2 regions of the Kitasatospora sp. NPDC086009 genome follow, and region 1 is predicted to be linked to the other one. Evidence: riboswitches for the same ligand, from Rfam matches in the RefSeq annotation. Region 1 holds a riboswitch; the other holds the start of a gene.

Region 1 (11,389 bases):
GCGCTCGGGGACCGGGCCCAGGGCTCCTAGAGGCGGGCGGGGGGGGGGGGGGGGGGGGGGGGGGGGGGGCGCGGGCGGGGGGGGGGCGGCCCGCGGCGGGGGGGGGGGGGGTTCTCCGGGCCCGGGCCGCGGCGGGGGGGCCCGGGCCCCGGGGCCCCTCGGGGGGGCGGGGCCGGCGGGGGGGGGGGCCGCCGGCCGCCACGGCGGCGGTCAGTCCAGCGCCGTCAGCTGGTCGAGGAACCACTGCTGCGGCGGCAGCGCCGTCGAGGCGGCGGCGAGGCGCTTGGTGCGGTCGGCGCGCTCGTCCTCGGGCATGGTGAGCGCCGTGTGCAGGGCCTCCGCGGTGGCGATGACGTCGTACGGGTTGACGCACAGGGCGTCGTCGGCCAGCTCCGCGTGGGCGCCGGCCTCGCGGGAGAGCACCAGGGCGCAGCCGCGGTCGGAGACCACCGGTACCTCCTTGGCGACCAGGTTCATGCCGTCGCGGATCGGGTTCACCAGGGCGACGTCGGCCAACCGGTAGGCCGCGAGGGAGCGCGGGAAGTCGTCGTTGACGTGCAGGATCAGCGGCTGCCAGTCGGCGGTGCCGAACTCCGCGTTGATCTCGGCGGCGAGCCGCTCGACCTCGGCGGTGTAGGCGCGGTACTCGGCGAGGTCGGTGCGCGAGGGGTAGGCGAAGGCGATGTGCACCACGCTGTCCAGCCACTCGGGGCGGGTGCGGAGCAGGTGCCGGTAGGCCTGGAAGCCGCGGACGATGTTCTTGCTCAGCTCGGTGCGGTCGACCCGGACGACGGTGCGCCGCCCGCCGACCGCCTCGCGCAGGGTGGCGAGCCGCTCGTCGACGTCCGGGCGGTGGGACCGCTCGCGCAGGAAGTCGGCGTCGGCCCCGAGGGCGTGCACGCCGAGCCGGGTGGTGCGGCCCGCGTGCGTCACGGTGAGGGCCTCGCGGTCGACGTCCGCGCCGAGGACGTCCGCGCAGCAGTCGGCGAAGGCGAGGGCCCAGCGGCGGGTGAGGAAGGCGGCCCGGTCGGCGCCGAGGATGCCGGTGAGGACGCTCTCGGCGACGTCGTCCGGCAGCAGCCGGAAGTACTCGGGCGGGGCCCACGGGGTGTGCGAGAAGTGGCCGATGCGCAGGTCGGGGCGGGCGGTCCGGAGCAGGGCCGGGGCCAGCGAGAGGTGGTAGTCCTGGATCAGTACCGCGGCCCCGGGCGCGGCCTCGGCGGCGAGGGCCTCGGCGAAGGCGGCGTTGTAGGCGCGGTAGGACTGCCATTCGGAGCGGAACTCCGCGCCGAAGGAGGGGGCCGTCGGGGTGGCGTAGAGCAGGTGGTGGACGAACCAGAGGGTGGAGTTGGCGACGCCGTTGTAGGCGGCCGCGAAGGTCTCCGGGTCTATGTCCAGCATCCGGACGGCCTGTCCGCCGACGTCGTGGCCGGCTCGGTCGAGGCGGCCGTCGGGGGCCTCCCGGGCGGCCCGGCGGTCGGCGTCGCCGAGCGCCGCGCAGACCCAGACGGCATGCGGGTCGTCGATCGCGGAGAGTCCGGACACCAGCCCGCCGCCGCCCCGGCGCAGGGTCAGGGTGCCGTCGGCCGCGGTACTGAATGACACCGGTCCCCGGTTGGAGGCCACCAGTACGGTGGCGGAACCGGTCGCACTCGAACGTTCGGTCGTGAGATCGCCCATGGTTGGTACGTTGCCGTGGGCCCGGGTCGGCAAACCCCCGTCCGGCGTCAGGCCTGGTGGCCGTGGTGGGCGGCGTACTCCGGGACGGTGTGCATCGGGGGCCGTTCCTCCGCCGTGATCGCATGGGTGTGCGGGGTGAAGATGGCGGCGCCGCCGGCCGGGGGCCCGGCCGCGGTGCGCGGGTCCCGGGTGAACTGGGTGAGCAGCGGGTGGACCAGGTCGGCGGAGGCCTTCAGCCGGTGGGTCCGGTCCAGGCGTTCCAGGGCGGTGCGGTAGATGGTGGCGGCCATCCGGCCGAGTGCCTGGCTGTCCTGGTGGCGGTGGTGGCGTACGCCGACGTCCACCTGGGCGAGGGCGTCCAGGCCGGCGAGCTCCAGGGCGTCCACCAGGAGGCCGAGCTCCACGCCGTAGCCGGTGGGGAACGGCAGCCGTTCGAGCAGCGAGCGGCGGGCCGCGTACTCGCCGCCGAGCGGCTGGACGAAACCGGCGAGTTCCGGCCAGTGCAGGTTGAGCAGGGGGCGGGCGACCAGCTCGGTGACCCGTCCGCCGCCGGAGGGGACCACGGCGGCGTCGCCGGAGCCGGAGCCGTTCGTCACTTCGAGCGGCCGGTCGTACATGGCCTTGACCAGCTGGATGTCCGGCTCGGTGAGCAGCGGGCCGATGATGCCGGAGACGAAGGCGGGGTCGAAGGAGCGCAGGTCGGCATCGACGAAGCAGACGATCTCGCCGCTGGTGACCAGCAGCGAGCGCCAGAGCACCTCGCCCTTGCCGGGGGAGGCGGGCAGCCGGGGCAGGATGTCGTCGCGGTGGACGACCCGGGCGCCGGCCTCGGCGGCCGCGGCGGCGGTGCCGTCGACGGAGCCGGAGTCGACGACGACGAGTTCGTCGACGAGGGGCAGGCGTTCCATCAGCTCGCGGCGCACGGTGCGGACGATGTCGCCGACGGTGGCCTCCTCGTCCAGGGCGGGCAGCACCACGCTGACGGTGCCGGCCCGACCCGCCGCCTGCTTGGCCGCCAGCAGGGCGCCCACCGGGCGGTCGGCCGCGCTCCAGGAGCGGCGGCGCAGCCAGGACGCCGCCTTCGGGAGGAGCGCGGGTGTCGGTTCGGCGGGCACGGAACTCTCCTCGACGGATCGGGGTGGGACGGGGCATCTCGCGTGGCGGACGGTCCCGTTCAGGGTTGACGCCTTCGGATACAGTCTTCGTACAGCGATCGGACCTTCGCACGCCGGGGTCGCCGCTGAGCAGGACCACAACTTCACAGAGCTCATCCAGAGGGACTGAGGGAACGGCCCGTTGACGTCCCGGCAACCTTCTCGCACGGCAGGCCTCCGGCCCCGGCGGGACAGGTGCCAATTCCGGCCTGTGGCGCGCCCGCGTCACGGGGAAGATGAGGAGAGAGGCCTCCGCCATCATGGCTATCGACACCGCCGCAGCCGCCCCCGCGACCGTTGATCTCGGTCCCGCCGTCGCACTGTCCTGTCGGGAGTGCGGTACCCGGTTCCCGCTCGGTCCCAGCTTCGCCTGCCTGGAGTGCTTCGGGCCGCTGGAGATCGCCTACGACTTCGGGAGCGAGGGCGCGGAGGAGCTCCGCAAGCGGATCGAGGCCGGTCCGGCGTCGATCTGGCGCTACGCCCCGCTGCTGCCCGTCCCGGCCGACGTGGCCGACAAGCCGAACCTCAACCCGGGGTGGACCCCGCTGGTGAAGGCGGACAACCTGGGCCGCGAGCTCGGGTTCACCGCCCAGCTGCACGTCAAGGACGACTCCGGCAACCCGACGCACTCCTTCAAGGACCGGGTGGTCGCCTGCGCGATCGAGGCGGCCCGCGCGTTCCACTTCACGACCCTCTCCTGCTCCTCGACCGGCAACCTGGCCGGCGCGGTGGGCGCGGCGGCGGCCCGGGCCGGGTTCAAGTCCTGCGTGTTCATCCCGCACGACCTGGAGCAGGGCAAGGTCGTCATGGCCGGTGTCTACGGTGGCGAGCTGGTCGGCATCGAGGGCAACTACGACGACGTGAACCGCTTCTGCTCGGAGCTGATCGGCGACCCGGCCGGTGAGGGCTGGGGCTTCGTCAACGTCAACCTGCGCCCGTACTACGGCGAGGGTTCCAAGACGCTGGCGTACGAGATCTGCGAGCAGCTCGGCTGGCGGCTGCCGGAGCAGATCGTCATCCCGATCGCCTCGGGCTCGCAGCTGACGAAGATCGACAAGGGCCTGCAGGAGCTGATCAAGCTGGGCCTGGTCGAGGACCGGCCGTACCGGATCTTCGGCGCCCAGGCGGCGGGCTGCTCGCCGGTGTCGGCGGCCTTCAAGGCCGGCCAGGACGTGATCCGGCCGGTCAAGCCGGACACCATCGCCAAGTCGCTGGCGATCGGCAACCCGGCCGACGGCCCCTACGTGCTGGACATCGCCCGGCGCACCGGCGGGGCGGTCGAGGACGTCACCGACGCCGAGGTGGTCGCCGCGATCAAGCTGCTGGCCCGGACCGAGGGCATCTTCGCCGAGACCGCGGGCGGGGTGACCGTCGGCGTGCTGAAGAAGCTGGTCGAGACCGGACAGCTGGATCCGGCCAAGGAGACCGTCGCGATCAACACCGGTGACGGCCTGAAGACGCTGGACGCCGTCTCCGACTCCGGGATGACCACCGTCATCCGCCCGACGCTGGCCTCGTTCCGCGACGCCGGCCTCGCGTCCGCCTGACCCGCCCGCAGCCCCCGCAGCCCGTACCGGCCGCCCGGCCGCACCGCCCGAGGAGATCCCCCATGAGCGCCACCGTCCGCATCCCGACCATCCTGCGCACCTACACCGGCGGCGCCGCCGAGGTGGCCGCCGAGGGCGCCACCCTGGGCGACGTCATCGCCGACCTGGAGCGGAACCACGCCGGGATCGCCGCCCGGATCCTGGACGACGCCGGCAAGCTGCGCCGGTTCGTCAACGTCTACGTCAACGACGACGACGTCCGGTTCGCCGAGGGCCTGGCCACCGAGATCAAGGACGGCGCGAGCGTTTCGATCATTCCGGCGGTGGCCGGCGGCTGCTGATCCGCCCCTTTCCGACCTGGCCTTTCATCGGCCGACCCGTTTTCGACCGGGCCGTCCGTGCGTACGGAATTCCGATCTCCGTACGCGCGGGCGGCCCGCCGCATTCCGGCGGGAATATTTCGCGGTCCGGGGGAGTAGAGTGTGGCTCGTCCGGGAAGAGGGCCGCCCCACCCCCCTCGCGCCGGTACTCGAACTCCGTCCGCGCCCGTACCGCCGGTGTCTGTCCGGCCGCTGAGACCGGCGCCGGGGCCGTGACCGTGAAACATGTCAGGCCGATGTCAGAATTCTCGAAGGCATTTGAGTAATTCGTCCGCTATGTCCGGCGTGAAATGCCGATTTCCTCCCGCTTTGGTCTGGCCTGTCCCCTGGCGGACCTAGGGAATTCCCAGCGGTTGACCCTGTTGCAGAGGGCGTCGATCCGGATACATTCAGCCGCGGTCGACGCAATCACCCGCTCACCGGAGGCCTTCCGGTGGTCTCCGCGGACGATTGTGGCGTGCACGGCTGCGCCCAGGGGGGGTTCCCCGGGCCGGCCTCAAACCAGACCCGGGCCCGCGACCTGCGGGCGCGTGAAGGGCCAGCACAGCACTAGGGGAGTTCGGAATGGCTCAGGGCACCGTCAAGTGGTTCAACGCGGAGAAGGGCTACGGCTTCATCGCGGTCGACGGTGGTGCGGACGTCTTCGTCCACTACAGCGCGATCCAGATGGACGGCTACCGCACCCTTGAGGAGGGCCAGCGGGTCGAGTTCGAGATCTCTCAGGGGCAGAAGGGCCCGCAGGCGGACATGGTCCGCGCCGCGGTCTGACCTTTCCGACCCCAGGAGTTCGGCTCGGCCCATTCGGCTGGTGCACCTCTTGCTTCACGACGGGCCCGTACGACACATGTCGTACGGGCCCGTCGGCATGTCCGGCGGGGGCCCGCGCGGCGTCCGGCGCGGGGGTGCCGGACACCGCGGCGGCGGCCCGTCGGGGGCTCGTCGGGGGCTCGCCGACGGCGGCCGCAGGGGGCGGACGCGGCTCGCGGGTTGGGCGATTGGGCTTGCACTCGCCTACCCGGAGTGCTAATCATTGGCGTTAGCACTCACAGTGTGAGAGTGACAGCGGACTGGGTCGGTGAGGCCCCCGGGAGCGGTAGGGGAAAGGACCCCCGCACACCAGGGCCGTCCGTCGCGGGCACCCCTTGGTCCGAGCAGTCGACCGTGTCCCGGAGGACCACTTCTGATGGCCAAGATCATCGCCTTTGATGAGGAAGCTCGCCGCGGCCTTGAGCGTGGCATGAACCAGCTCGCCGACGCGGTGAAGGTCACGCTCGGCCCCAAGGGCCGCAACGTCGTGCTGGAGAAGAAGTGGGGCGCCCCCACGATCACCAACGACGGTGTCTCCATCGCCAAGGAGATCGAGCTCGAGGACCCCTACGAGAAGATCGGCGCGGAGCTCGTCAAGGAGGTCGCCAAGAAGACCGACGACGTCGCGGGTGACGGCACCACCACCGCCACCGTGCTGGCCCAGGCGCTCGTTCGCGAGGGTCTGCGCAACGTCGCCGCCGGCGCCAACCCGATGGCCCTGAAGCGCGGTATCGAGAAGGCCGTCCAGGCCGTCTCGGACCAGCTGCTGGCCCAGGCCAAGGACGTGGAGACCAAGGAGCAGATCGCCTCCACCGCCTCCATCTCGGCCGCCGACACCCAGATCGGCGAGCTCATCGCCGAGGCCATGGACAAGGTCGGCAAGGAAGGCGTCATCACCGTCGAGGAGAGCAACACCTTCGGTCTGGAGCTCGAGCTCACCGAGGGCATGCGCTTCGACAAGGGCTACATCTCCGCCTACTTCGCCACTGACCTGGAGCGGATGGAGGCGACGTTCGAGGACCCGTACATCCTCATCGCCAACTCCAAGATCGGCTCGGTCAAGGACCTGCTCCCGCTGCTGGAGAAGGTCATGCAGAGCGGCAAGCCGCTCGTCATCATCGCCGAGGACGTCGAGGGCGAGGCCCTGTCGACCCTGGTCGTGAACAAGATCCGCGGCACCTTCAAGTCCGTCGCCGTCAAGGCCCCGGGCTTCGGCGACCGCCGCAAGGCCATGCTCGGCGACATCGCCATCCTCACCGGTGGCACCGTGATCTCCGAGGAGGTCGGCCTCAAGCTGGAGAACGCCGGCGTCGACCTGCTGGGCACCGCCCGCAAGGTGGTCATCACCAAGGACGAGACCACCATCGTCGACGGTGGCGGCGACAGCGACCAGGTCGCCGGCCGCGTGAACCAGATCCGTGCCGAGATCGAGAACAGCGACTCGGACTACGACCGCGAGAAGCTCCAGGAGCGCCTCGCCAAGCTGGCCGGCGGCGTGGCCGTCATCAAGGCCGGCGCGGCCACCGAGGTGGAGCTCAAGGAGCGCAAGCACCGCATCGAGGACGCCGTCCGCAACGCGAAGGCCGCCGTCGAGGAGGGCATCGTCGCCGGTGGTGGCGTCGCGCTGCTGCAGGCCGGTGTCGCGTTCGACAAGCTGGAGCTGGAGGGCGACGAGGCCACCGGTGCCAACATCGTCCGCGTGGCGCTGGAGGCCCCGATCAAGCAGATCGCGACCAACGCCGGCCTCGAGGGCGGTGTCGTGGTGGAGAAGGTGCGCAACCTCCCCGCCGGTCACGGCCTGAACGCCGCCACCAACACCTACGTCGACCTCATCGCCGAGGGCATCATCGACCCGGCGAAGGTCACCCGTTCCGCGCTGCAGAACGCCGCCTCCATCGCGGCGCTCTTCCTCACCACCGAGGCCGTCATCGCCGACAAGCCGGAGAAGGCCGCCGCGGCCGCCGGCGGCGGCATGCCGGGCGGTGACATGGACTTCTGATCCCCTCCGGGATCGGTCGTTTCCCGATCGCACGGGCGGTTCCCCTCGGGGAGCCGCCCGTGCGGCGTTGTGTCCGGCGCCGTTTTGGGACAATGGACGGATGGCTGCCACCGCTGATGACATCGAGACCGCCCTGCACAACGCGCGGGCGCTGATCCTGGCCGACCTGACCGCGCGGGACGTGGCGGACGCCGCCGTGGTGTCGCTGGTCGAGGACGCCGTGACGCACCGCCGGTGGTGGCTTGAGCAGTGGCCGGACGGCGCCGAGTACGTGCTCGGGCTGGTCGCCCAGGACGTCCAGGACGCACTGCTGGAGGCCTACGGCCGCTGGCCGCTCTGCACCTCCTGCGCGGCCGACGGGGACCCGCACGCGCTGGGCGTCGAGCCCGAGCTGGGGCCGGAGCCGCACTGGGTCTGCGGCAAGGCGGGGGCGGTGGTGGCGCCCGTCGGCCGGCTCGACGGCTGATCCTGCCCCGGCCCGGCTCCGGCGCTCCGTGCGCCGGGCCGGGCCTTCGCGCGTCCTGGGCGGACCGGCCGCTCAGTGAGTCATCGAGTCGGCGCGTCAGCCTTCGAGCCGGTCGAGTTCGGCCGCCAGGTTGGCCCGGGCGGCGGCGTCGAAGCGCTCGCGGGCGAGGGGCGTGCGGTAGAGCGCGGGCAGGGCCAGGAGCCGGCGCAGGATGTCGGCCCGCCCGGCGCGGAAGTCCGGCTCCGGGACGAAGGCGTACTCCTCGCGCACCGCGGCCGCGTAGGCGGCGTACGCCCGCGGGTCGCCGCCGAGGACGGCGAGGTCCGCGTCGCAGAGCACCTCGCCGTCCCGGTCGCCGGGTTCGGGGCGGTGCGAGACGGTGAGCCGGACCAGACGGGCCACCTCGGCGGTCCGCGGCTCGGACAGGCCCGCCTCGGTGAGCGCCCGGACGGCGAGGGCGGCGCTGCGCTCCTCGTTCTCGGAGCGGTCCGGGCGGTAGACGGCGTCGTGGAACCAGGCGGCCAGCCGGACGGTGTCCGGGTCCTCGGCGTGCGCGGCGAGCACGTCCACGTGGCCGAGCACCGCCCGCAGGTGGGCGGTGGTGTGGTAGCGGCGCTGCGGTTCGGCCCAGCGGCCCAGCAGGTCGCGGCCGTACGGCGCGGGGTCGGCGCCGGCGCCGCAGCGGCGCAGCAGGGCGGTCCAGTCGGCGAGCAGGTCGGCCGGGACGGGGGCGGCGGGCTGGTTCGGCATGGGCTCATTCTGGCGGGTGCCGGTCGCGGTACGGGCGGAGTCCGGCGGGTCCACTGGACGCATATGTAGTTTGACGATATATGTAGTCCTATGACAGAACGAGCCATGCAGGAGCCGACGCTGCTTCTGCTCACCGCGCTGGCCGACGCGCCCAGACACGGCTACGCGCTCATCCAGGAGGTCGCCGCGATCTCCGACGGCCGGGTGAAGATGCGCACCGGCACCCTCTACGGCGCGCTCGACCGGCTGCTCCAGCAGGGCCTGATCGAGGTCGCCGCCGAGGAGGTCGTGGACGGCCGGGCCCGGCGCAGCTACGCGCTGACGCCGGCCGGCCGCGGCGCGCTGGCGGCCGAGGCGGGGCGGCTGCGGGCCGTCGCCTCCGAGGCCGAGCGCCGGCTCTCCGCCGTGCTCTCGATGGTCAGGGGGGTCTTCGCGTGAGCATGCAGACCATCGACCGGCCGGTCGCCCTGCGGGCGGCGCTCCAGCTCTACCCGGCCCGCTACCGCCGCGAGCGCGGCGAGGAGCTGGCCGCGGTCTTCGCCGACACCACGGCGGAGGCGGACCGGCCCACCCTGCTGCGGGAGGCGCTGGACCTCGCCGCCTACGGCCTGCGGATGCGCGCCCGGCTGACCTCGGCGTCGGCGGCCGGGCGGCTGCTGGCGCTGGCGGTTCCGCTGGTGGCCGGCACCGCCGCGGGGGCCGCCCTCTACCCGTGGGTCAGCGACCCCGACCTGATCGCCTGGCGGATCCAGGGGGCGCACTCCTCGGTCCTGCTGGCGCTGACCGTGTTCGCGCTGCCGGTGGCCTCGCTGCTGCTGGCGGTGGCCGCGGTGCTGGGGCACTGGACGGCGGCCCGGGTCCTGTCGATCGGGGTGGTCGGTGCCGGTCTGCTGAACCTGGCCGACTCCGTCCTGGGCGCTGGGTCCGTCACCTGGTGGTGGTTCTCCTACAGCTCCACCTCCGCGCTGCCGTTCGTGCTGTCCGGCCTGCTGGTGCTCGCCGCACCGGGGGACCTGCTGGGCCGGCCGACCTGGCGGACCGCGGCCCTGGTGCCGCTGGGCGCGGTCGGGGGTCTGCTGGTGGTCACCGCCCAGGGCGGCTGGGACACCCGGTACCTGATGAACGACCCGTGGGCCGCCCTGCTGCTGGTGGTTCCGCTGCTGCTGGTGTGCGCCGCGGCGCGCGGTTGGCTGGTGCCGGCGGCGATCGGGCTGGCGGTGCTGCCGCTGACCCTCTCGTTCAGCCTGTTCAGCCTCTGGGAGTCGGCCGGTGGGATCTGGAACCTGTTGGGGGTCGGCGCGGTCGGCGCGGCGTTCGTGGCGGTGGCCGGGATCGGCTGGCGGGGCATCGAGGGTCTGCGCCGCTCGGCTCTGTGACCGATCGGCCGTACGGGCCTCGCCGGGCGCCTCGCGATGTGGCAGGCTGTCTGATATGTCTAGACCAATTTTCGAAGTCATCGCGCTGACGCCCCAGGACGCCCAGGCCGCCGAGTCGGGCGGCGCCGACCGGCTCGAACTGGTCACGGACATGGCCGCCGACGGGCTCACCCCGTCGGTCGAGGACTTCGCCAAGATCAGGGCCGCCGTGGAGCTGCCGCTGCGCGTCATGCTGCGCGTCCGGGACGGCTTCGCGCCGGGCGACCTGGACGAGCTGGTGGCCCGGGCCGCCGCGCTGCGGGCCGAGGGCGCCGACGAGTTCGTCTTCGGCTTCCTGACGGCCGACGGCGCCGTCGACCTCGCCGCCACCGAGGCCGTCGCCGACGCGGTGGCGGGCTGCCGCTGGACGTTCCACCGGGCGATCGACCACAGCGCCGACCGGGCCGCCCTCCGGGCGGCCCTCGGCGCGCTGCCCGGGCTGGACACCTACCTCACCTCGGGCGCGGTGGCCGGGGTGGACGCGGGCCGGGAGGTGCTGCTGGCCGAGCTGGCCAGGGCCGGCGAGCCGGGGTACGGGCAACGGATCCTGATCGGCGGCGGCCTGCGGGCCGAACACCTGCCCGGTTTGCGGGCGGCGGGCTTCGACGGCTTCCACGTCGGCGGAGCGGTGCGGGTCGCCGGATGGCAGTCCCCCGTGGACGCCTCCAAGGTCGCCGAGTGGCGGTCCCTGATCGATGGCTGAGCGTGAGAGCGCCGACAGCTGAGCGATCGGCGGTCCGCGACTCGACGCGCGAAGGGGACCGGCGGATACCGCCGGTCCCCTTCGCGCGTCCCGGGCCCGGCGCGGTCAGCCCAGCCGGTCGGGCAGCGGCTCGGCGTGCAGCACCGCCAGCCCGGAGACGGCACGGGTCAGCGCCACGTACAGGCGGCGCAGGCCGGTCCGCTCGTCCGGCTCGCCGGCGACCACCGCGGCCGGCTCGTCCAGCACCACGTAGTCGTACTCCAGACCCTTGGCCAGCGAGGCCGGGACGAGGGTCAGCCGGGCCTCGGCGCTGGTCTCGGCGCCGGGGGAGAGGAACGGCAGGCCGGCCGCCGTCAGTGCCGCGGCGAGCATCGGGACGCGCGCGTCGGCGGCGATCAGACCGGTCGAGCCCTCGTGCTCCAGGGCCCGGTGGCAGGCCTCGACGACCGCCTTCTCCAGCCCGTCGTCCGGGACGCGGGTGACCGTCA
Region 2 (11,389 bases), on a different contig from region 1:
GGCCGGACAGCTCTCGGCGGACCAGCTCAGCTGGCAGACCACCGGGCGCCTCAAGGCGGCCACCGCCTACACCGTCAGGATCGCCGCCGACGACGGCAAGGGCGGTCGCGGCGAGACCACCGCCGGCTTCAGCACGGTGGCGGGCCAGCGCCTGCTCACCGCCAAGCTCGGCCCGGACTCCTCCGGCACCGGCCTCTACGGCGTCGGCCAGCCGCTCACCGTCCAGCTCTCGGAGGCGGTGAAGGACCCGCAGGCCCGCCAGGAGGTCGAGCGCGCCCTGACCGTCACCTCGCAGCCCGCCGTCACCGGCGGCTGGTACTGGGTGGACGACAAGAACCTGCACTTCCGGCCGGAGGAGTACTGGCCGACCGGCACCACCGTCAGCCTGGTCTACGACGGCACCGGCAGCCGGATCGCGGACGGCCTCTACGGCGGCGACCGCGCCGCGCTGGCCCTGCGGATCGGCGAGCGGGTGGAGTCGGTGGTGGACGCCGCCACCCACGAGCTCACCCTGACGCGCGGCGGCGAGGTGGTCCGGACGATACCCGTGACCACCGGCAAGCCCGGCTTCGACACCCGCAACGGCGTCAAGGTGGTGCTCGGACAGGAGCGCCAGGTGCGGATGAGCGGCGAGACGATCGGCATAGCCGCCGGCAGCTCGGAGGCCTACGACCTCAACGTCGAGTGGGCCACCCGGGTGACCTGGAGCGGCGAGTACGTGCACGCCGCGCCCTGGTCGGTGGGCTCGCAGGGGGTGGCGAACGTCAGCCACGGCTGTACCGGCATGAGCACCGAGAACGCGAAGTGGTTCTACCAGAACACCCGGATCGGCGACCTGGTCACGGTGGTCAACAGCCAGGGCCCGAGCATGGAGTCCTTCGGCAACGGCTTCGGGGACTGGAACATCGCCTGGACCGACTGGGTCAAGCACAGCGCCCTCGGACAGCCCGTCAACACCACGCCGCCGGCCTCCCGGGCCCCCGCCACCGGGATGATCCGCCCGGAGCTCTGACGCCCCTCCCGGCCCCGGCCCGGGCCGCTCAGCCCTCCCGGCCGGGCTCCCGGTGGGCCAGCCGCAGCGCCGTCGCCACGGCCGCCAGGGCGTCCGCCTCCGGCACGCCGAGCCGCCGGACCCGCTCGGCGTACTCGGTGGCCGCGGCGGCGGCCAGCCGGTGCGCGGTGTCCCCGGTGGCGGCGATCAGGGTGCCGCGCCGGCCGTGCGTCTCCACCACCCCGTCGGTCTCCAGCTCGCGGTAGGCCCGCGCCACCGTCCCGGCCGCCAGCCCGAGCTGCTCGGCCAGGGCCCGGACGGTGGGCAGCCGCAGCCCGGTCGGCAGGTCACCGGTGCGGGCGCGCTCGGCGATCTGCTCCCGGATCTGCTCGTACGGGGGCGTGGCGGCGGCGGGGTCGACGGACAGCTCCACGGGGGCTCCTGACGGTGGGGCGGACGGGAAAGCCCGAGGGCCGCCGACCAGGAAGAACTCTGGTCGGCGGCCCTCGGGGGTGACGCGGGGGATGCGTACGGGATCAGTGGTGGCCGTGGCCGCTGGTGATCTCGTGGTGCTCCTCGGCGGTCGGCTTCGGGATCCGGCTGCCCTCGCCGTAGAAGCCGCGGGAGAGCTTCGCCCGGGTACGGGGGATCAGCCCGGCCTTGGCGGCCACGCCGTTCTCGTCCGTCTCGGCCGGCAGCTCGAACACGGGCGGCTGCTCGTGCGAGGTGAGCTTGTGCAGGTCGGCCTGCGGCAGCTGGGCGTGCACCTCGATGAACTCGCCGTGCGGCAGGCGCTTGATGACGCCCGTCTCGCGGCCGTGCAGCACCTTCTCCTTGTCCCGGCGCTGGAGGCCGAGGCACCAGCGCTTGGTGGCGATGAAGGTCAGCACCGGCACCACGAAGAAGCCCACGCGGACGAAGTACGTGATGTCGTTGATCGACAGGTGCAGGTGGGTGGCGAACAGGTCGTTGCCACCACCGACCAGCAGCACCAGGTACAGGCTGATCCAGGCGGCGCCCAGCGCGGTGCGGACCGGCGCGTTGCGCGGGCGGTCCAGGATGTGGTGCTCGCGCTTGTCGCCGGTGACCCAGGACTCGATGAACGGGTAGACCGCGATCGCGACCAGGACCAGCGGGAAGATCATCAGCGGGACGAAGACACCCAGGTTCAGGGTGTGGCCCCACAGGCCGATCTCCCAGCCCGGCATGACGCGGATCAGGCCCTCGGAGAAGCCCATGTACCAGTCCGGCTGGGCGTCCGTGGACACCTGGTCGGGGCGGTACGGGCCGTACGCCCAGATCGGGTTGATCGTGGCGATCGCCGAGACGGCGGCGATGAGACCGAAGACCAGGAAGAAGAAGCCACCGGCCTTGGCCATGTAGACCGGCATCAGCGGCATGCCGACGACGTTCTTCTCGGTCTTGCCCGGGCCCGCCCACTGGGTGTGCTTGTGGTAGAAGACCAGGATCAGGTGCGCGACCAGCAGGCCGAGCATGATGCCGGGGATCAGCAGCACGTGGATGGTGAAGAACCGCGGCACGATGTCGTGGCCGGGGAACTCGCCGCCGAACAGGAACATCTGGATGTAGGTGCCCACCAGCGGGACGGCGAGGATCGCGCCTTCCATGAAGCGGATACCGGTGCCCGAGAGCAGGTCGTCGGGCAGCGAGTAGCCGAAGAAGCCGTCGAACATGCCCAGGACCAGCAGCAGGAAGCCGAAGACCCAGTTGATCTCACGCGGCTTGCGGAACGCGCCGGTGAAGAACACGCGCATCATGTGCACGAGCATCGCGGCCACGAAGACCAGCGCGGCCCAGTGGTGGATCTGGCGGACCAGCAGGCCGCCGCGGACCTCGAAGCTGATGTCCACCGTCGACGCGTACGCCTCGGACATCGGGATGCCCTTGAGCGGGATGTACGAGCCGTCGTAGATGACCTCGCCCATGCTGGGCTTGAAGAACAGCGTCAGGTACACGCCCGTCAGGATGATGATGACGAAGGTGTAGAGGCAGATCTCGCCCAGCATGAAGGACCAGTGGTCCGGGAAGATCTTCCGCAGGTTGGCCTTGGCGAGGGAGTAGATCCCCAGCCGGCCGTCCGTCCAGTCAGCAGCCTGCTCCCACTTGTTGGCGGGCTTGGCACGCGTGCTGCCGGCGGGCTTGGCGGCACCGGAGGTGGTGCTGCTCGCGCTACTCATCGAGCACGCTCCCAGTAGCTCGGGCCGACGGGCTCGTCGAAGTCGCCGGTGGCGACCAGGAAGCCCTTCTCGTCAGTGGTGATCTTCAGCTGCGGCAGCGGGTGGCCGGCCGGGCCGAAGATGACGCGCGCGCCGTCCGCCAGGTCGAAGGTCGACTGGTGGCAGGGGCAGAGCGCGTGGTGGGTCTGCTGCTCGTACAGGCTGATCGGGCAGCCGACGTGGGTGCAGATCTTGGAGTAGGCGAGGATGCCCTCGAAGCCCTTCTCCCGGGACTCGGTGTCCTTGATGTCCTCCGGTGCGATGCGCACCAGCATCAGGGCGTCCTTGGCGATCTGCTGCTGGAAGTCCTCGTCGTGCGTGCTGAGACCCTCCGGCATGGCGAAGGTCAGCGAGCCGACGATGACGTCCTCGGCCTTCATCGGCTGGTTGGTGTTCATGTTGATCAGCTGCAGCGGCTTCACATCGGTGGCCTCGCGCCAGCCGGTGTGCTCCAGCTTGTCCTCGGGCAGCGGGCCCAGGTCGCGCAGCAGCACGACGCCGGACAGCGGCACCAGGGCCATCGAACCGATGAGGGTGTTGCGGATCATCTTGCGGCGGCCGAAGCCGGACTCGGCGGCGCCGGTCCTGAACTGCTCGATGACGTCCGCGCGGACCTCGTCGTCGGCCTCGATCGGGTGACGCTCGGCCGGGATCTCGTGGTCCGACATCAGGGTGCGGGCCCAGTGGACCGCACCCGCGCCGATGCAGAACAGCGCGACGCCCAGGGTCATGCCCAGCGCGAAGTTCAGCGCGCTGACGTGGCCCAGCGGGAAGATGTAGACGATCTTGTCCGGGTCGATGGCCACGTAGGAGGCGATGAAGCCCACGGTGGCGAGCATCGAGACCACGAACATCAGCGAGACCTGGCGCTCGGCCCGCTGGGCGGCCCGCTCGTCGATGTCGGTGCGACGCGGTTGGTGGGCCGGCAGGCCCGGGTCGGCGAACGGATCGCCGTGGGCGGCCACCTCGTGGTGTCCGGCGGAGCCGTGTGACTCCGGGAGCTTCTCTTCTGACATGTCGTGGCTCATGACTTCTTGGCCTTGGTGGTGTGGGCGGCGACCCAGATCGCGACCGCGATGAGCGTGCCGAGACCGAAGATCCAGCCGAACAGGCCCTCGGTCACCGGACCGAGGCTGCCGAGCGTGAGACCGCCGGGGTTCGGCTCATCGTTGGTGGTGTGGCGGACGAAGGCCACGATCTGCTTCTTCTGCTCCTCGGGCATGGTGGTGTCCGGGAACGACGGCATGTTCTGCGGGCCGGTCTGCATGGCCTCGTAGATGTGCTTGGCGTCCACTCCCTCCAGCGACGGGGCGTACTTGCCCTGGGTCAGGGCACCGCCCTGGCCGGCGAAGTTGTGGCACTGGGCGCAGTTGGTGCGGAACAGCTCGCCACCCTTGGAGAGGTCCTCGGGGTTGGTCGAGGTGTACTGCTCCTCGGTCGGGATGACCGGGCCGGGGCCGAGCGAAGCCACGAAGGCGGCGAGCTGGTCGATCTCCGCCTGCGAGTAGATGTTCTTCTTGCGCGGCACCTGGGCGCCGGGCTGCTGGGCCGGCATGCGGCCGGTGCCGACCTGGAAGTCGACCGCGGCTGAGCCGACGCCGACCAGGCTCGGACCGTCGCTGCTGCCCTGGCCGTTCAGGCCGTGGCAGGAGGAGCAGCCCACGGCGAAGAGCTTCTTGCCCTCATCGATCGCGAGCGACTGCGCGGCGACGTCGGCCTGCGCCTTGTCGGCGGGCGCGAACGCGGCGTACAGCCCCCCGGTTGCCGCCAGGGCGAGAAGTAGGACGACCAGCGCCGCCAATGGGTGGCGCCGTCGTGCGGAGAGCTTTTTCACGGAATAACCCCGGTGTCAGGATCTGGTCGACTGGTGGGTGCACCCGGCGGCCGGTCTGGCCGGCACGAGGCTGCCTGTCTAGGGCTGCGCGCGCGGTCGGTCGGTTGGGAGCGTAGGCACCGGCAAATCGGGCCGTCGCCGGTGAGGGCGGGACCCGGAGCCGGTGGCCAGCGACCTGATCAGCTGGTTACTTGATCAGGTAGATGGTCGCGAACAGGCCGATCCACACGACGTCGACGAAGTGCCAGTAGTACGACACCACGATGGCGGCGGTGGCCTGCTCGTGCGTGAAGCGCTTGGCTGCGTACGTCCGTCCGAGGACCAGCAGGAAGGCGATCAGACCACCCGTCACGTGCATACCGTGGAAGCCGGTGGTCAGGTAGAACACCGTGCCGTACGGGTCGGAGGACAGCGAGAGGCCGTCCTTCTTGACCAGCTCGGTGTACTCGAAGATCTGGCCGCCGATGAAGATCGCGCCCATCACGAAGGTGATGACGAACCACGAGCGGAGCTTCTTCACGTCCCCGCGCTCGGCAGCGAACACGCCGAGCTGGCAGGTGAGAGAGGAGAGCACCAGGATCGTGGTGTTGACCGAGGAGAAGGGCACGTTGAGGGCGTGCGCCTTCTCGCTCCAGAACTCGGCTCCCTTGACGGAGCGGAGCGTGAAGTACATCGCGAAGAGGGCCGCGAAGAACATCAACTCGGAACTGAGCCAGACGATCGTTCCGACGCTGACCATGTTCGGCCGGTTGACCGATCCGTGCGCGTGCCCGGTTTCTACTGCTGTTGCTGTCGCCACGACGGACATTATGTCGGTCCCTTATTCCGTCTTCACGCCGGGGGGTGTCCCTCGGAGTGTCCGGTGCGTGCGGTATGCCCCGGTGGGGCCCGCCGGGACGCCCGGATGGCGGCTGAGCAGGGGCGTGTCCCTTTTCTGACGGTTCTTCGAAGGCATCTTCGACCCTGATGCCCAGCGTGTCGCTCCACTCCTTCGGGGCCCGCCGGGAGTAAGGGAAAGGCCCTCGGGTCGGCCGTACGGGTGGACCGCGACCGCGGGGGTGACGGCCTGTCCTCCGGGCGGGTGAGTCGTGGGCGCGGCGGCTTGAGACGGATCGCGCGGGAGTGGCTCGGCGGGCGGTGATCGGGAGTAGCATCCGGGTTGAGACGAACGTGGTCCGGATCACACTTGAGGGAGCAGGGCCCATGGCGTACACCACCGACGAGACGCTGACCGTTCTCGTCTACAGCCACGACCGCAACACCCGCGAGCAGGTGCTGACGGCCCTCGGCCGCCGGCCCGCGGAGGATCTGCCGGAGCTGACCTACCTGGAGTGCGCGACGACCCCCGCGGTGCTGAAGGCACTGGAGAAGGGGGGCGTGGACCTCTGCGTGCTGGACGGCGAGGCGGTCCCGGCCGGCGGCCTCGGGCTCGCCCGGCAGTTGAAGGACGAGATCTACGGCTGCCCGCCGGTGCTGGTGGTGATCGGCCGGCCGCAGGACTCCTGGCTGGCCGCCTGGAGCCGGGCCGACGCGGCCATCTCCCACCCGGTGGACCCGGTGGCGCTGGCCGAGGCGGCCGCCACGCTGCTCCGGGCCCGGCTGGCGAAGCGGGCGCCGGCCGCCCGGTAGGACCGCGTCTCAGTGGGAGAGAAGTGAAGGCGACGGCGGGGCGGAGGCGTCCCGCCGCTCGATAGGCTGGCTCCATCCTTACGGAGAACCCCTCGGGGAACCGACAAGAGCTGGAGTCAGCCATGGTGAACGTGAACCCTGCGAACGGCGGCAAGGACCCCGTGCAGGTGGTCCGCACCTGGCCGGACATCCTGTCGGCGCTGCTGCGGGGCGAGGACCTCGACCGGGCGGACACCGCCTGGGCGATGGACCGGATCATGAGCGGCGAGGCCTCCGCCGTGCAGATGGCCGGCTTCATGGTCGCCCTGCGGGCCAAGGGCGAGACGGTGGACGAGATCGTCGGCCTGGTGGACTCGATGTACGCGCACGCCGAACCGCTCTCCATCCCCGGCCCGGCGGTCGACATCGTGGGCACCGGCGGCGACCGGGCGAAGACCGTCAACATCTCGACCATGTCGGCGATCGTCGCCGCGGCGGCCGGTGCCAAGGTGGTCAAGCACGGCAACCGGGCGGCCTCCTCGGCGAGCGGCTCCTCGGACGTGCTGGAGAAGCTCGGCGTCAATCTGGACCTCTCGGCCCGGCGGGTCGCCGAGGTTGCCGAGGAGGTCGGACTGACCTTCTGCTTCGCGGCCAGGTTCCACCCCGCGATGCGGCACACCGCCCCGGCCCGCAGCGGCCTCGGGGTGCCGACCGCCTTCAACACCCTCGGCCCGCTGACCAACCCGGCCAAGGTCACCGCACACGCGATCGGCTGCTTCGACACCCGGCTGGCCTCGCTGATCGCCGGGGTACTGGCCCGCCGGGGGTCCACCGCGCTGGTCTTCCGCGGCGACGACGGCCTGGACGAGCTGACCGTCACCACCACCTCCCGGGTCTGGATCGTGCGCGACGGCGAGGTCACCGAGACCTCCTTCGACCCGCGCGACGTCGGCGTCCAGCTGGTGGGCATCGAGGCGCTGCGCGGCGGGGACCCGGCGTTCAACGCGGACGTCGCGCGCCGGCTGCTGGCCGGGGAGCGCGGGGCGGTGCGGGACGCCGTCCTGATGAACACGGCGACGGCGCTGGTGGCGCTGGACCTCACCGACGCGCCGCTCGCCGAGCAGCTGGCGGCCGGAATGGAGCGGGCCGCGGCGGCCATCGACTCGGGCGCCGCGCAGGATCTGCTGCGGCGCTGGTCCGAGGCCACCACCCGGGTGTGAAGCGGCGGTCGGGCCCGCGGGGGGATGCCTCCCCGCGGGCCCTTCGCGCGTCCGGCGGGGGCGTCGCCGGGCCCCGGCGGTGGACCGCTGTCCGGATGGCGGACCCCTGTTTGACCACTCGGCGGACGCGACCTAGAGTCTTCGCCAGGTCATGAGTGACAGCGTCAAGCCCCAGCTGGCTGTCCGGCAACCCTCCGTCCGTGGCGGGGTGCCCTGGGTGAGGACCGGGTCTCGCGGCGAACCGTCCGCGTGACAAGCGCGGACGCCGGCTGACACGCACCTCCGGGGTCCTTACCCGTCGAAGGAGTGCACCCCCATGTCCGTCGCCACCGAGATCTGCGCCCCGCTCCCCGTCCTCGGCCACGACGTCGAGGTCCCGCTGGTCAACGGTGACAAGGTCACCTACGCCGCGCTCGACTACGCCGCCAGCTCCCCGGCGCTGCAGCGGGTCTGGGACGACGTCGCCGCCTACGCCCCCTACTACGGCAGCGTGCACCGGGGCGCCGGCTACCTTTCCCAGCTCTCCACCGACCTCTTCGAGCAGAGCCGCCGCACCGTCGCGGACTTCCTCGACCTGCGCGAGGGCGACCAGGTGGTCTTCACCCGGGCCACCACCGACTCGCTGAACCTGCTGGCGGGCGCCGTCCCGGCCGGCACCCGGGTCTTCGCCTTCGAGACCGAGCACCACGCCTCGCTGCTGCCCTGGCGCCACGCCGGGCTGAGCGTCACCTACCTGCGCGCCCCGCGCTCGCACGCCGAGGCGGTCGCCGCGCTGGACGCCGCGCTGGCCGAGGCCCCCGAGGGCCCCAAGCTGCTCTGCGTCACCGGCGCCTCGAACGTCACCGGCGAGCTCTGGCCGGTCGCCGAGCTCACCGAGACCGCCCACCGGCACGGCGCCCGGGTGGTGCTGGACGCCGCGCAGCTCGCCCCGCACCACCGGGTCTCGGTGCGCGAGCTGGGCGTGGACTGGATCGCCTTCTCGGGCCACAAGATCTACGCGCCGTTCGGCGCCGGGGTGCTGGCCGGCCGGGCCGACTGGCTGGACGCGGCCGAGCCGTACCTGGCCGGCGGCGGCGCCACCCGCACGGTCGCCCGGGAGGCCGACGGCTCGGTGGCCGTGCAGTGGCACACCGGCCCGGCCCGGCACGAGGCCGGCTCGCCGAACGTGATCGGCGTCTACTCCATCGCCTCGGCCTGCCGGGCCCTGACCGAGGCCGGCTTCGACGCGCTGGAGGCCCGCGAGCAGCAGCTGATCGCCCGGCTGAAGGCCGGGCTGGCGGAGGTCCCGCAGGTGCGGGTGCTGAACCTGTTCGGCGCGGACTCGGCCCGGGTGGGCGTGCTCTCCTTCGTCGTCCAGGGCTGGAACAGTTCGCACTTCTCGGCCGCGCTCTCCGCCGAGTACGGCATCGGGGTGCGCGACGGCCTGTTCTGCGCGCACCCGCTGGTGCGCACCCTGCTCGGCGACGAGGACGTGGCGCCGTCCGAGTGCGGTGCGCCGGAGGCGTCGCTGCCGGGGGAGCGCAGCCTGAACGCGATCCGGGTCAGCTTCGGCGCGGGTACCCCGGACGAGCACATCGACCGGTTCCTGACCGCCGTCCGCGAGCTGGTCACGGACGGCGCGGCCTGGAACTACCGCAACGAGGGCGGCCGCTGCGTCGCGGACACCCGGCGCGAGGGCTGAACGGGGGAGGCTACTCGCCCAGGCCGAGCGCGAAGGCGGTCTCCAGGTCGTGCTGGGAGTAGGTGCGGAAGGCGATCTGGGTCTCGGTGTGGGCCACGCCCGGGACCTTGTTCAGCCGGCCGGGGATCACCTCGGCCAGGTCGTCGTGCCGGCGCACCCGCACCATCGCCACCAGGTCGTAGCCGCCGGTGACCGAGTAGACCTCGCTGACGCCCTCGATGGCCGCGATCGCCTCGGCGATCTCCGGGATGCGGTCGACGCTGGTCTTGATCAGGACGATGGCGGTGATCACTGTTCGGGCTCCTTTGTGAGGTGCCGCCAGGGTATCGGGCGTCAGCGGGGCCGTCGCGAGGGGCGGGTGGCCAGCGTGCAGGCGTACAGGAACCCCGCCGAGAAGCCGATCACGTGGACCAGGTAGGCGACGCCCGGCCCCGCCGAGTGCACCGACCACCACTGGAGCGCGAACCAGAGGCCGAGCACCAGCCAGGCCGGGAACCGCAGGGGCAGGAAGAGCAGCAGCGGGACGAGCGTGGTCACCCGGGCCCGCGGGTGCAGCCTCAGGTAGGCGCCGAGCACGCCGGCGATCGCCCCCGAGGCGCCGATCAGGACCCGGGTGTAGTCCGCCGAGTGCGCCTCGGCCAGCGCGAAGCCGTAGGTGGCCAGCGAGCCTGCCGCCAGGTAGAAGAGCGCGAACCGGGCCCGGCCGAAGCGGGCCTCCACGGTGGGGCCGAAGACCTGGAGGAAGAGCAGGTTGCCCAGCAGGTGCAGCCAGCCGGCGTGGACGAAGAGCCCGCTGAGGACGGACATCGCCGGGTGCTTGCCGGGGGTCGGGGCGGCCGGGCAGCCCGGCACCGGGTCGGGGGCCTCGGCCACCTGTTCGGCGCTCAGCGGCCGTCCGGCCAGCAGCTCGGCCGGGACGGCGCCCCAGCGCTGCTCGTACCGCTGCTCCGCGCAGACCCGGTCCTGCCCGCGGCCGTACAGCGGGTTGAGCCCGGCCGCCGGGCCGAGCAGGAAGACCAGCACGTTCAGCGCGATCAGTGCGTAGCTGACGGCCGGGACGGGCGCGGCCGGGGGGCCGTCCCGCGCGCCGGTGTGGTCGAGGACCGGGATCGCCATGCGACCAAGCATCCCTCCGTCCGGCCCGGGCGACACCGCGCTGTACGGCAGGTGGACCACCCCCGCGATCGCCGTGACCGGTAGCCGGGGTGGTTGCCCCAGGCAATAGGCTTGGGGCGGGCAATCCCGCCTCCCGCCGCCGATGCCGGGGCTCCGGGGGGAGCGCCTGAGCCCACCCAGGGACCACCCGAGAGGACCCCCGATGACCGTCCCCGCCCTGACCGCAGAGACGCGTTGGCGCTGCACCCTGTGCGGCAACCTGACCCGCTTCGATGTCACCCGCACCGCCCGGGTGACCGAGTTCCTGCACTTCGACCTGGCCGGCGAGTCCAAGGTGGAGGAGACCGAGGTGCACAGCGAGACCATCGAGTCGGTGCGCTGCCGCTGGTGCAACGCGGTGGACCAGGTCGAACTGGTGGCCCGTCCGGGCGCCGAGGCCGCCGAGCAGGCGTGATGCCCGCCCCGCGCGGTGGACGGTGCGCGGCACGGCCGTCCGCCGCGCGGGACAATACAGACAGAGCGCACGGAGCGTGACGACCAGGGGTACGGCCGACGGCCGTACCCCGCTGGCGAGGATCGGAGCCGAGGACGTGGTGGACGCAGCGCAGGAGCCCGCCGGGCCGCAGGGGCGGCAGCCCGCTGTGGACGCGCAGGCGCCGGACGCGGTCGAGGCCGCCGCGCCCGGCACCGGCGCCCCCGCCG

The links. A riboswitch is a leader RNA that binds a small molecule or an ion and turns the genes downstream of it on or off. The one in region 1 is predicted to bind S-adenosylmethionine.
Region 2: it holds a riboswitch for S-adenosylmethionine, as region 1 does, so the genes downstream of both, ACIF6L_RS07790 (aminotransferase class V-fold PLP-dependent enzyme) here and thrC (threonine synthase) in region 1, are expected to answer to the same signal.

Annotation. Positions count from the first base shown of each region.
Region 1 is NZ_JBITSA010000012.1:259,625-271,013, reverse strand. Features, by position in the region: gene otsB (trehalose-phosphatase) at 1-30, shown strand, start outside; gene ACIF6L_RS26215 (trehalose-6-phosphate synthase) at 211-1,680, opposite strand; gene ACIF6L_RS26210 (glucosyl-3-phosphoglycerate synthase) at 1,728-2,795, opposite strand; SAM riboswitch class I at 2,945-3,077, shown strand; gene thrC (threonine synthase) at 3,095-4,381, shown strand; gene ACIF6L_RS26200 (ubiquitin-like small modifier protein 1) at 4,444-4,722, shown strand; gene ACIF6L_RS26195 (cold-shock protein) at 5,326-5,529, shown strand; gene groL (chaperonin GroEL) at 5,945-7,567, shown strand; gene ACIF6L_RS26185 (hypothetical protein) at 7,668-8,033, shown strand; gene ACIF6L_RS26180 (hypothetical protein) at 8,130-8,783, opposite strand; gene ACIF6L_RS26175 (PadR family transcriptional regulator) at 8,874-9,221, shown strand; gene ACIF6L_RS26170 (hypothetical protein) at 9,218-10,159, shown strand; gene ACIF6L_RS26165 (copper homeostasis protein CutC) at 10,215-10,901, shown strand; gene ACIF6L_RS26160 (HelD family protein) at 11,007-11,389, opposite strand, start outside.
Region 2 is NZ_JBITSA010000002.1:467,261-478,649, forward strand. Features, by position in the region: gene ACIF6L_RS07750 (Ig-like domain-containing protein) at 1-1,012, shown strand, start outside; gene ACIF6L_RS07755 (GntR family transcriptional regulator) at 1,041-1,424, opposite strand; gene ACIF6L_RS07760 (ubiquinol-cytochrome c reductase cytochrome b subunit) at 1,528-3,189, opposite strand; gene ACIF6L_RS07765 (Rieske 2Fe-2S domain-containing protein) at 3,186-4,256, opposite strand; gene ACIF6L_RS07770 (c-type cytochrome) at 4,253-5,062, opposite strand; gene ACIF6L_RS07775 (heme-copper oxidase subunit III) at 5,250-5,870, opposite strand; gene ACIF6L_RS07780 (hypothetical protein) at 6,266-6,691, shown strand; gene trpD (anthranilate phosphoribosyltransferase) at 6,814-7,890, shown strand; SAM riboswitch class IV at 8,038-8,155, shown strand; gene ACIF6L_RS07790 (aminotransferase class V-fold PLP-dependent enzyme) at 8,207-9,571, shown strand; gene ACIF6L_RS07795 (Lrp/AsnC ligand binding domain-containing protein) at 9,582-9,863, opposite strand; gene ACIF6L_RS07800 (rhomboid family intramembrane serine protease) at 9,905-10,687, opposite strand; gene ACIF6L_RS07805 (hypothetical protein) at 10,890-11,141, shown strand; gene ACIF6L_RS07810 (NYN domain-containing protein) at 11,218-11,389, shown strand, end outside.